Regions from separate parts of the Alistipes finegoldii DSM 17242 genome, predicted to be linked through region 2. Evidence: riboswitches for the same ligand, from Rfam matches in the RefSeq annotation. Region 2 holds a riboswitch; each other region holds the start of a gene.

Region 1 (4,174 bases), 1.6 Mb from region 2:
ACAGCGCGCCGACGGCGATCAGCCACCAGCCGCCGTAAAAGAGCAGTCCGCAGCCCGTGATGCAGGCGGCCGCGGTCGTCAGGGCGATTCCGCGACGCATGGCGCGGGGTGTGATCCAGCCCTGCGCGCAGGCCCGTTCGGGTCCCAGCCGGTCTTTGCCGTCGGAGCCTTTGAGGTAATCCCAGAGGTCGTTGATGAGGTTGGCGTCGATCTGCATCAGGAAGGCGAACAGCAGGCACAGCACGGCGGGCAGCAGGTGAAAATCTCCGTCCGAAGCGGCTAAAGCGCAGCCCAGCATCACCGGTACGGCGGCTCCCGTCAGCGTCTTGGGCCGCGCCGCGAGCATCCATGCCCGAAACGAATTGGTGGCTGTTTGTGTTTTCATGTTTCCGGAGCGGACTTATGCGCTGCGTGTGGTTTTATTGCTGTATTGTTTGGGCGGATAACCGTTTTGCGGCTCCTTCCGGGGCAGGGCGTAGTCAGACGATCCCGGATTGGCGCAGGCCGAAGTCCCCGCGCCGCCTGAGGTGGCGGAAACTTCCGACCGATACGACGACCGATAAGACGACCGGCAAGACCGGACCGGCAGGCGACGGTTCACCATACGATCGGCTCCTTGCCGATGCTGCGGAGATATTCGTTGGCGCGCGAGAAGTGGCGGCAGCCGAAAAATCCGCGGTAGACCGAGAGCGGCGACGGGTGTACGGACTTGAGGATGAAATTCCGCTGCGGGTCTGCGATAGCTCCCTTTTTCTGGGCGTAACTGCCCCAAAGCATGTATACGACGCCCTGTTTGCGTTCGGAGATCGCGCGTACCACGGCGTCGGTGAAGGTTTCCCAGCCGCGGCCCGCATGCGACGCCGCTTCGTGTGCGCGGACGGTCAGCACGGCGTTCAGCAGCAGTACGCCCTGCTCGGCCCAGCGGTCGAGGTTGCCCGTCGCGGGAGGGGGCGTCCCGGTGTCGTCGGCGACCTCCTTGAAGATATTCTGCAGCGAGGGCGGGAACGGCACGCCGTCGCCTACCGAGAAGCAGAGCCCGTTGGCCTGTCCGGGACCGTGGTAGGGGTCCTGACCGATGATGACCACTTTCAGCTTGTCGAACGGGCATTTGTCGAAGGCGCGGAAGATGTTGCTGCCGCGCGGATAGATGCGCCGCGTGGCGTATTCCTGCCGTACGAACTGCGTGAGGTCGGCGAAGTAGGGTTTTTCGAATTCGGGAGCGAGCAGCTCTTTCCAGTCGGGGGCGATCTTTACATCCATGTTGCAAGGTGTGTTAAAGTGGTGTAAATGTAGTAAAAAGTCGGCAAATTCCAGTTGTTTTCGCTGCCGATATAAGGAAAGGGGTTTTGTTTTTTGCGCTTTGCCTGCTGACTGCGCGTGCGCGGATGCGGAAAAACCGCCGAAAGGGGCCGTGACGCTGATTTATATGATCGGCGACGGCTTGGGGCTGACGCAGGTCTCGATGCCGGTGATCGGGGGCGGTTACGTACCGAAGGCATTCGACCGTGCGCAGGGCGCGGCCCTGATTCGGACCCGCCGGCCGACAACCGCGTGCCGGACTCCGCTGCGGCGTGATGGACAACACCGGACAGGTCCGGCGGATCATGGCGCCGCTCGGACCCGGCGGCTGACGGTACGGAGGGGATTTGTGCCGCAACCCGAATTCCGGCTGCGTTTTTTTTGTTTATTTGAGGGATTGTGCTACCTTTGCTTTCGCTACGGTTTCCCGGTCCCTTTGCGGTCGCCGGGAATTAAAAGGGAATACCGTGAGAATCGGTAACAATTCCCGTTGCTGTGTGCCCGGCTTTCTTGATTGAAAGTATTTTCCGGCATTCTTGGCCACTGGTCCTCCGCGGACCGGGAAGGCGCCGGAGAGAAGGGCGAGTCAGAAGACCTGCCGTCGCGATTATACGGATTTCGCTTCTACGGTGAATGGAGCAGGTCTTGGGTCATTTTCAACCGAACGTATTGAGTGTGTCGAAAACAACCTCGGATGCCGGACTGCGCGCGCTTTGTTGCGTGTGCGTCGGAGTGTGCCTTTTCATCTTTGCGGTCCGCCGGAACGGAACAGTGTTCAACCAAAAACGGATAAAAGATGAAAAAACTGATCTTAGGATGTTTGCTGGCCCTGTTTGCATCGGGCTGTAACGACAACGAACCGGAACAGAAACCGGTCGAACTGAAAATCTCGTTCGCCGGGGAGAATCCCGTCGAATTTACGGTCGGGGAGCAGAAGCGGCTCGCCTTCACGGTGACGGGCGACGATCTGGAGGGGCTGACTTTCGCCGCCGAGCCTGATGAGGCCCTCTCCGGTTGGACGGTTGTCGTCTCTGCCGGGCGCGAGGGGGATGCCTACGCAGGCGCGCTCGATGTTACGGCGTCCGCAACTCCGTCGGAAACGGCCGTGACGCTGACCGTCACCGACCGCAACGGCAAGCCGTGGAGTGCGACTACGCCGACATTGACGGCCGTGCAGGCGCCGGTGACGGCCATCGACCTGAGCCGGGACGGAACCGCCAACTGCTATATCGTCAGCGAGGCCGGCGATTATATGTTCGACGCTGCGGTGCGTGGCAACGGCAGCGGAGACGATGCCGCGATCGCGCTTGCCGACGGCATGAAAGCTGACTGGCTTTGGGTGACGAAAGGGCTGGAGCAGGAGATTTCGGCGGTTTCGCTCGATGCCGGAAAAGGCCGCATCTTCTTTACGGCGGCAGGCGCCGCGAAGGGCAATGCCGTCATCGCGCTTGCGGATGCCGCGGGGGAGATCGTGTGGAGCTGGCATCTCTGGTTCACGCCGGAACCTCGGAGGGTGACCTATGCCAACGGCCGCGTATTGTTGGACCGTTCGCTGGGAGCCGTCGGCACGACGCCCGGATCGGCCGAGGCTTACGGACTCTATTACCAGTGGGGCCGCAAGGACCCGTTCTGCGGGGGTACGGCCCCCGAAACCTCGGCGACTGCTTTTGCGCAGGCGGCGAAAAATTCGGTCGTCAATCCGGCCTTCGCCGATACGCATGCGTGGAAGCAGGAGAGCGGGGCGGCCGTTTCGACACTGGAATACGCCGCGGCGCATCCGCTTTCGTTCCTTTCGAACAAGGGTGCGACCGGAGTTTACGACTGGCTGGCCAAGCCCCGCGCCGATTTGTGGAATACCGCGAAAACCTGCTACGATCCGTGCCCCGTGGGGTATAAGGTGCCGGACCGCGATACGTGGGACGATTTTGCGGACGATCAGGACCGCTATGTGGACGGAACCTCGGAATGGGATGGGGAGAAGTACGGCATGACCTACATTTTCGGCGATCTGAGGGACTGGTACCCGACATCGGGTTACCGTAACCGCGACAAGGGCAATCTCGCCGGTCTCGCTACGACCCGTACGGGGCATTACTGGTCCAACTATCGTTCGGGAAACACGATCTCTTGTTTCTATATTTCGAAAAAGCTCAGTACGGGCAAACTGCTCCAGCCGCAGTCTTCTTCGAAATCCGATGCGGCATACGGCTATAACGTTCGCTGTTGCAGGGAGTAATCCGGAGCGGCGGAGTCGCAGAGCCGTTCGGAGATAGGGCTGAAAAGTCCGGAGCGGCCGGGGCGGTCTCGCAGGTATCGCTATTCGGCGGTCCGGCAGGCCGATAAAAACGGCGTCCACTGAACTCAGGGTGGACGCCGTTTCCGCTTATGGTCGGTTCGGTGGCTTGGGAAAGCCGGGGCAGTCTCTGAGGACTGCCGGCGGGGGCTTGAAAATCCGGATCGGATGCCGGTCCGCGGGATCTTGGCTTGGGAAAAGCAGGCCGGGCGGCCGATTCGTGGAGCCGGTTGATTCGGGGAATCCGGGCCGATCGGTTTGGGGAATCCGGGTTATGGCGCCGCGCAGTCTGCTTGGTCGGAGCCGGTTGAAAAACTACTTTCCGGATTCCGGGGCCGGCGTATCTGACGCTTTCGTAAGACGGAAGTCCACGGGGAGCGTATATTTCACGCGCACGATCTGTCCGCGCTGTTCGCCGGGTTTCCACTTGGGCGAAGAGGCGATGACGCGGCGAGCCTCCTCCCAAAGCGACGCGTCGGGCGATTGGAGCTTTTCGATGCTGCTTACCGAGCCGTCCTTCTCGACGACGAACGACAGCACGACACGTCCTCCGATCCCCTTTTCGAAAGCTTCGGCCGGGTA
Region 2 (4,174 bases):
TGCCCCCGGAAGTGAAGGATATGGTGCAGGACTTCAAAGACCAGACCATGCTCAACCCACGGCTGAAAAACAATGTCGGCCATATCTCCTTGTCTTTCTCACCCAAAGACGCCCCGCGGATGACCGACGCCCTGATGACGCAGATCGCAAAGGAGTATATGCAAAAGATGGGCATCACCGATACGCAGTATCTATTGGTGCGCCATCTCGACCAGCCCCATCCGCACTGCCATCTGGTCTACAACCGGGTCGGGAACAACGGGCAGACCATATCGGACAGGAACATCAAGATCCGCAACGCCAAGGTCTGCCGGGAGCTGACCGAGAAGTACGGATTGTATCTCGCACCGGGAAAGGACGACGTACGGCGGGAGCGGCTGCGCGAACCCGACAAGACCAGATACGAAATCTACGATGCGATCAAAGGCTGTCTGCCCAAATGCAAGAACTGGAACGAGTTGGAAGGTAAATTAAAGGAACAGGGCATCAACGTCCGCTATAAGTATTGCGGAAATACCAACCGCAAGCAGGGTGTCCTCTTCTCGAAAAACGGCTTCGAGTTCTCCGGATCGAAGATCGACAGGGCATTCAGCTTTACGAAACTCGACAACCGGTTCACCCACCTGCAACAGCAGGCGCTGCATCGGGCCGAGCTCCTCGGAAACCTCTCGGCGGCGGCAGGCAATTACCGTTCGGCATTTGCCGGGTTGTTCGGCGGCATGGGCGGCGGTACGCGCGAAGAGCCTGCGGCGCCTAGCCCCGGCGGAAAGATCGACGCGATTCCGCTTCCGCCGGCCAGTTCGCCGGTCGGAGTATCGGCCGCACAGTTGCAGCGCAAGCCGGGAGAAAGTCCCGAAGAGCATATAGCACGAATCACGGCGCTGCTCAACGCCGCAGCCGAAGCAATGGCCATCGCCGCGATGGAACGCCGCCGCAAGCTCGAAGAACAGAAAAGAAGAGCCAAAATGAAAATATAACCTTAAAACCGGAAAACCATGAACAACGAAAATAAGATCGACCTCTCGATCGAGATGTATGAAGACCTCAAGGAAACGCTTGTCAAAACCATCAAAAACGCCAAGGCAGGCAGCGCAGGAAACGCAGGTTTGGAGAATGTCCAGCTTGGACGGATCGAACGGCTGATAGAGGCCGCGGAACGCTCGCAAGGGCAGATCGCACAGCAGCTCGAACAACTGCAACGGAATACGGCCTTGTCCGGAGCAAAAACCGAGCAGATGCAGGAATTTACCGACAGATACAACGCGTTGCTGGCGCAGTTAGCGGGGAGACTGGAGGTGATCGACAAGGAGAATCGAACAATAATTACTGAAGTTCTAAGTTTCAAAAAGTCTTTATCCGAATTCAAGAACGAAGTTGATACGACGAAATTCGAAAAGCTCGCCAACAATACATTATGGGAAATGAAAACCCAGATACGCTATCTCAAACAACCACCTATCGTTCTGAGAACAATCGTATTTCTAACCGTATTATCAATTTTGACAATATTGGCAACCGGGTATTTATATAGAGATCGGAACGAATGGCGGGGCGAAGCTACATATTGGTATAAACAGAGCGACCAATATAAAACGACACAGACTAATAAAAAATAAAAACATTTTTTATTACTGGTAAATTTTGTATCTTTGCCACGCAAAGGTTCGGAAAGAAGGCCATATGGCCTCCGATCGATTAAAAGGGAATGCCGTGAAAGTCGGCAACAGTTCCCGCTGCTGTAAGTTCCTGTCCGGAAACGGACACATGAGGGATCGACAATCTCAGCCACTGGTGAAAACCGGGAAGGCGTCGTAACCGGAATAAGTCAGAAGACCTGCCTTGCATGACAGATTGGTTTCGCAGCCTGCGGAGAATGGGCGTGAATCGATAATGCATGTAAAGCACTTTTTCATTTTGTTTCGTTGCATTGCGGCTGTGGAATCAATGGTTACCGAACAAACTATTGATACCAAGCGCATAATGAAGCAATTCTACCTTTCGATCCTATGTCTCGCATTTATTGCGGGGGGGGGAATTTCCACAGCAGTTCAGGCATCCGATAAAGCCGATTCCACCACGAACCGGCGTTACGTCGGAAAACTGGACAGTATCCAGAAAATCAACGAGGTCATCATCGTCGGCACCCCCGTCATTCCCAAATACCGCGAAGTCATCCCCGCACAGGTCCTCAAGGAGGTCGACCTGCAACGGCTGAACAGTCTTTCGGTGGCCGACGCCATCCGCTATTTCGCGGGCGTGCAGCTCAAGGACTACGGAGGTGTAGGCGGACTGAAGACCGTCAACATCCGCTCAATGGGCACCAACCACATGGCGGTCTTCTACGACGGAATCCAGTTGGGCAACGCCCAGAACGGGCAGGTCGATCTGGGGCGCTTCTCGCTGGACGACGTGGAGGAAATATCGCTCTATAACGGACAGAAGAGTGACATTTTCCAGTCGGCCAAGGATTTCGGGGCCTCGGGAACCATCTACATCACTACGCGGCGCCCCCGCTTCGAGGAGGGCAAGCGGGCCAATTTCAAGGCCACGATGAAGACCGGCTCGTTCGGGCTCATCAATCCCTCGATGCGCTACGAGTATAAGATCTCCGACGCCGTCAGCTCGTCGTTCAGCGGCGAGTGGATCAATGCCACCGGCCGGTACAAATTCCGCTACCGCCGCCGCAACACGCTGGGCGAGATCGCCTACGACACAACGGCCTACCGACAGAACGGCGACATCAACGCTACGCGCATGGAGGCCGGACTCCACGGCAAGATGGCCGACGGACAATGGACCGTGCGGGCCTACACCTACAACTCCGAACGCGGCATCCCGGGAGCCATCGTCAACAACGTCTTTCGCCATGGTGAGCGGCTGTGAGACACCAACTCGTTCATCCAGGGAACGCTGACCAACCGCTGGTCGAAGAAATTCCGCACGCTGTTCAACACCAAGTACGCCGCCGACTACACCCATTACGAGAATCAAGACGCCAAGTTGATCCAAACCAAGAACACCTACAAGCAGAAGGAGTTCTATTTCTCGTGCGCTAATCTCTACAACATCTTCGAACACTGGGAGGTGTCGCTGGCCTATGACTTCCAATGGAATACGCTCGACGCCACTTTTTACATGCCCACAGAAAGCGATGGCACCTTCCCCTTTCCGACGCGCTATACCCATATGGCCGCATTGGCCACGGCATTTGAATGGGGACGGTTGAAGATGCAGGCCAGCGTGCTGGGTTACTTTGTCCACGAAAAGGTCGAGCGCTTCGAAGCCCGGCCAGACAAGGCTGTGGCTACCCCGGCGTTCTTCGGATCGTTCAAAGTGCTGAAAAACCACGACCTCTCTGTACGCGCCTTCTACAAACGGATGTTCCGTATGCCGACCTTCAACGACCTCTACTATACGGACATGGGCAACGCCTTCCTCAAGCCCGAATATGCCGAACAATTCAACGTCGGCCTGAAATACACGCGCAATTTTGAGAAATCGCCTTTCATGCGGATGCTCGACGTTTCGGTCGACGCCTACTACAACAAAATCACAGATAAAATCATCGCCTATCCCAAGGGACAGCAGTTCCGCTGGACGATGCTCAATCTGGGCGAAGTGGAGATCAAGGGCGTGGACGCCGTGCTGAACGCCCTGTTCACGCTCGGCAAACTGGAGGTGACGACCAAGTTCCAGTACACCTATCAGGAGGCCATCGACATCACCGACCCGGCCGACACCTACTACCGTGACCAGATTCCCTACATCCCCTGGCACAGCGGCTCGGCCATCCTCGCGCTGTTCTACAAGGGGTGGGGGCTCAATTACAGCTTCATCTACACGGGCCAGCGCTACAACCAGCAGGAGAACATCCCGCGCAACCACACCCAGCCGTGGTACACGAGCGACCTCTCGCTGCAAAAGACTTTCAAGATCCGCACCCGAACCCTCAAGGCCACGGCCGAGGTTAACAATCTTTTCGGACAGGATTACGACGTGGTGCTCAACTATCCGATGCCGAAGACCAACTTCCGGTTCGTCGTCAGCGTCGATCTCTAACCTCCGCGAGCCATGAAAAGGTATCTCTTCATCGTTTTGGCCGGCTGCTGCCTCGCCGCCGGCTGCCGGAAGATCGAACTGGTGAACCCCACCGAGTATGAGGTGTTGCCGTTCG
Region 3 (4,174 bases), 1.5 Mb from region 2:
TGATACGGTTGCCTTCGGCGAAAAGCGAATCGAGAAGCCCACAGAGTTCCGACTCCAGCTCCTCTCCGTCGAGATCGCCGCATATGGTAAAGAATTTCCCCTGCGGGGTGCAATACTGCACCGTACTGACGACGGCACAGGATTCCGCACCGCAGATAATGACCGCATCGACATCCTCTTCGTGGCGCAGCATGGCGTTGTAGAAAGCCAGAAGGTAGCGCGGAGCATCGATCGGCGGAACCAGCATCATCGTGCCCGACACGTCGAACTTGTCGGGTGAATTCACCACTTTCAGGCCGTATCGTCCGGCGATTTCTTCGGCCGTCGCGGCCGGAACTCCATACAGTAAGATATTCATAACTGTTATTTTAGAAAAAGGCGCGGCCGACTACTAATCTCTATGCAATGACTTGTTATGGCAGTAACGGGTCTTTGTTCGCCGCGCCTTTTTGGGGTTATCTGAAAATCAAAATTAAAAGCTGAGCCGCCAACACCCGCAGGAACATCGACAACGGGTAGACCGTGGCATATCCCACCGAAGGGGCGTCGGAGGTGGTCTGTTCGGTCGAATAGGCCAGCGCCGACGGATTGGTCGAGGCGCCCGAAAGCACGCCGATCAGCGTATAGTAGTTGAGTTTGTAGCGATAGCGTCCGAAAATGCCCGCCAGCAGCAGCGGCACGACCGTGATCACGGCGCCGTAGGCGATCCAGACATATCCGCCCGCGACGAGCGTCGGCACGAAATCCTCGCCCGCACCCAGCCCCACGCCCGCGAGGAAGAGCGAAATGCCCACTTCGCGCAGCATCAGATTGGCCGACATCGTCGTGTAGGTGATGAGCCGGTAATGCGGCCCGTAGCGGCCGATCAGGATGGCGACGATCAGCGGACCGCCGGCCAGCCCCAGTTTCACGGGCTGGGGCACCCCCGGAATCCAGAACGAAATGCTGCCCAGGACGACACCCAACGCAATGCCGATGAAAATGGGGATCAGATTGGGATGGTTGAGCCGTTTGAGCGAGTTGCCGAAAAGCCGTTCGGCATGGGCCACCGACAGTTCGGAGCCCACGACCGTCACCCGGTCGCCCAGCTGCAACTGCAAGTTCCCCGCCGCCACCAGGTCGATGCCCGAACGGTTGATGCGCGTGATGGTGACGCCGCTCGACGAGCGGACGCGCAGTTCGGCGAGCGTCTTGCCGTTCAGCTCGGGTTTGGTGATCAGGATGCGCCGCGAGATCATCTTCGGGTCCTGTATCATCTGCTCGGCGTCCACTTCGCGGCCGAGCAGAGCGACCAGCGCCTCGACATCCTTGGGCGCCGCCACGAGCAAAATCCGGTCGCCGCAGCGGAGCGTCGTCGCAGCGTCGGCCAGTTCGGGAGCTCCGCCCGGACGGCAGATGCGCGACACAACGAAGTCGCGCAGGGCCAGATGCCGTATTCCGGAGATGCTTTTGCCCTCGATGGCCGGATTGCAGACTTCGACGGAGATCCGCCGGGTCGTCAGGTCTTTCAGAACGTCCGTGCCCAGCCCGGCCGCCTCTTCCTCCTGCCGCACGTCGATGCGCAGCAGGCAGCGCAGTGCCAGCAGGGTCAGGATGGCTCCGACGACACCGAGCGGATAAGCCAGCGCATAACCCATTGCGATATCAGGCGCATCGGCCCCGGCATGCATGTCGCTGAAAGCCTGCTGCGCGGCGCCCAGACCGGGCGTATTCGTAACGGCGCCCGACATCACGCCGACCATCGTCGTCATGGGAAGTCCGGTGACATAATAGAGGGCAACCGTCGTAACGATGCCGAGTGCCACAACCAGCACAGCCAGTTTGTTGAGCGTGATGCCGCCCTTGCGGAAGGAGGAGAAAAATCCCGGTCCGACCTGCAAACCGATAGAATAGACGAAGAGAATCAGGCCGAACTCTTTGAGGAAGTGCATCAGATGTTGGTCGATGTTCATGCCGAAATAACTGAAGGCAATGCCGACGAACAGAATGCCCGTTACGCCCAGCGACACTCCGGCAACCTTCACCTTGCCCAGAACAATGCCGAAGGCGACGACCAACGCCAGCACCAGCACCGAATGAGCCACACCGCCTCCCCAAAGCGACTCGGAACCAAACAACAACCTTTCGAGCAATTCCATACCGAATCCCGTTTTAGGCCGAGCTGTCCCCGCAAAGCGAAACCCGTGTGCCGAAAACGGCACAGCAGCCCCAAGAACAACCTCGGAATTAAAATTATCATGCAATACACAACCGATATCGAATGCCCATTCCTCGGGGTCCTCCGACGTCGAATCGATCTGGCAGGTCTTCTGACTGACTCCTGTTCCGAAGCCTTCCCGGTCGTAAGACCAGTGGCTAAGATGTTCGGAACTTTCTGCGGAGCTTCACAGCAGCGGGACTGTCCGGGATTTACACCCGATTCCCTTTTCATTCCCTCCCCTGTACGGGGAACAGGAAACCAAATCTGAGGGCAAAGATAACGGTTTATTTTGAAATGCCATTTCGAACTCCGATTTTTTCACTGCAAAACCGATGAAGTCGGAAGAAACGTTTATTTTTTATCTTATGGAATTCCATCCCTGCTACACGGCCGAAGATTTTACTGCATCGCTGTCCGTTTCCGACTACATTGCGCGCTTCCGCGATGTCGAACGTATCGGGAATTATTGTATCGCCTGCCCCCAACTACGGCCGCAGTTGGGGGTGTCCGCCATTCCGATTCGATGTCGGGGAATACTTTGCGGAATATACTTCCGCATTGCTCGTCGCCACAAAAATCACCCCGCTCGTTCCCAATCTTCCGATCTCGGATTCAATGACGTTGATCCGCGCCGAACGTATCCGGCTCGAACAGCGGCTACTCGAAATGGAACACCAATACGACGGACGAGCGTTTACCTATGTCGGAAGCTGTCTTTACTGCCCGAAGGGAACCTGCACGCGCACTGATGGAAAGCCCTGCCGTCATCCCAACTTGGTGAGGCCGTCGCTCGAAGCGTGTGGATTCGACATCGTACGCACAACCTCCGAACTGTTCGGCATCGAACTAAAATGGGGCGAGGAGGGACGGCTGCCTGAGTATCTGACTCTTGTTTGCGGATTCTTCCACAATGCGGATAATGTAATATGGAACGGATAAAGGCCGTTTCAGTCAAGGTCAGTCAAGGAATGTCCGGGTCTTGTGTGAAAAGCATCTTACCCGGAAGCTGGTGAACGCTTTGTACTCGGCAGATAAGCTCCGGCGCCCTACCCTCTTATCGAAGGCATCAGGCGGGACGGTATATGATGCGGTGTATGTGTTGACAGTGGTTTACGGGGCAGTTTGCAGGAGCGGGCGGTATTCCGGATGGAAAGCGGCACGGGCTACGCAAAAGGCAATCGGATGTAGCGAGCATCCATGGAAGAATAGGTCAAAACCGCTGTTTCTTTCGCCGCCGTCGCTGGATTCTTTGCTGTTCTTCATAAGCCCGCGCATCGGCCAAGTCCAACAGCGTGTCGACAACTCCTGAGACAGGATTTGCCGTGCGGCTTCGTTGTTCGTATTGGCGTTCCGCGTGTTGATCTTCTTTTTGGGAGGTCGGGAACAGCTCGTTGAAAACACGGGCCGAGAATTCTTTTCCCAGCACCGAACCGTTGGCGACAATGCCATTGGTGTGGTCGATAAACGTTACGCCGTAGATTCTGCCCACGGGGTTGATACGGAATACAGTGTCGATACCGTCCACCTTCAACAGTTGCCGGAACTCGTCCCGTGTATTGTGCGAACTCATGGCATCTTTGACCGTATGGCGCAAATGGTCGAGCGCTCCCGGTGCTTTCAGTTTTTCCTTTGATTTTGCATAATACGTTTGCAGGGCATTATAACCTACGTCTTTCCCTATTTTACTCGACTTGAAGGGCGTACCCGTTCCATAGCCGTCGTCGGTCATGGCTCCGTAGACAATACCCGCATAATTTCTGCCTTCGATCGTTCCCGTACGTTCCTCGACTGAGACGTTGAACAGTTCCAGCAGCGTGCGGAACTCGCCGTAGGACGAGCATTTATAATTCCGCAGGCACAACCTGACGACGGATGAGATCTGTTGTTTGACGTTTCCCGCCTTATAATTTACTTTCCGAAGATCGGGAGTGTCCCTCTGTTCCTGACCTTTGACCGCCGGATGGAGGTTGTACT

Evidence for each region. Region 2 has a riboswitch for cobalamin ahead of ALFI_RS11050 (TonB-dependent receptor). Riboswitches for the same ligand answer to the same signal wherever they lie in the genome.
Region 1: it holds a riboswitch for cobalamin, as region 2 does, so the genes downstream of both, ALFI_RS01955 (hypothetical protein) here and ALFI_RS11050 (TonB-dependent receptor) in region 2, are expected to answer to the same signal.
Region 3: it holds a riboswitch for cobalamin, as region 2 does, so the genes downstream of both, ALFI_RS04860 (putative transporter) here and ALFI_RS11050 (TonB-dependent receptor) in region 2, are expected to answer to the same signal.

Annotation. Positions count from the first base shown of each region.
Region 1 is NC_018011.1:441,731-445,904, reverse strand. It holds gene menA (1,4-dihydroxy-2-naphthoate octaprenyltransferase) at 1-385, opposite strand, end outside; gene ung (uracil-DNA glycosylase) at 598-1,260, opposite strand; cobalamin riboswitch at 1,703-1,916, shown strand; gene ALFI_RS01955 (hypothetical protein) at 2,096-3,535, shown strand; gene ALFI_RS01950 (M56 family metallopeptidase) at 3,908-4,174, opposite strand, start outside.
Region 2 is NC_018011.1:2,532,840-2,537,013, reverse strand. It holds gene ALFI_RS11060 (relaxase/mobilization nuclease domain-containing protein) at 1-977, shown strand, start outside; gene ALFI_RS11055 (hypothetical protein) at 996-1,616, shown strand; cobalamin riboswitch at 1,643-1,856, shown strand; partial or broken gene ALFI_RS11050 (TonB-dependent receptor) at 1,981-4,059, shown strand; gene ALFI_RS11045 (DUF5074 domain-containing protein) at 4,072-4,174, shown strand, end outside.
Region 3 is NC_018011.1:1,066,953-1,071,126, forward strand. It holds gene ALFI_RS04855 (hypothetical protein) at 1-358, opposite strand, end outside; gene ALFI_RS04860 (putative transporter) at 456-2,138, opposite strand; cobalamin riboswitch at 2,283-2,478, opposite strand; partial or broken gene ALFI_RS04865 (DUF2284 domain-containing protein) at 2,566-3,139, shown strand; gene mobB (conjugal transfer protein MobB) at 3,411-4,174, opposite strand, start outside.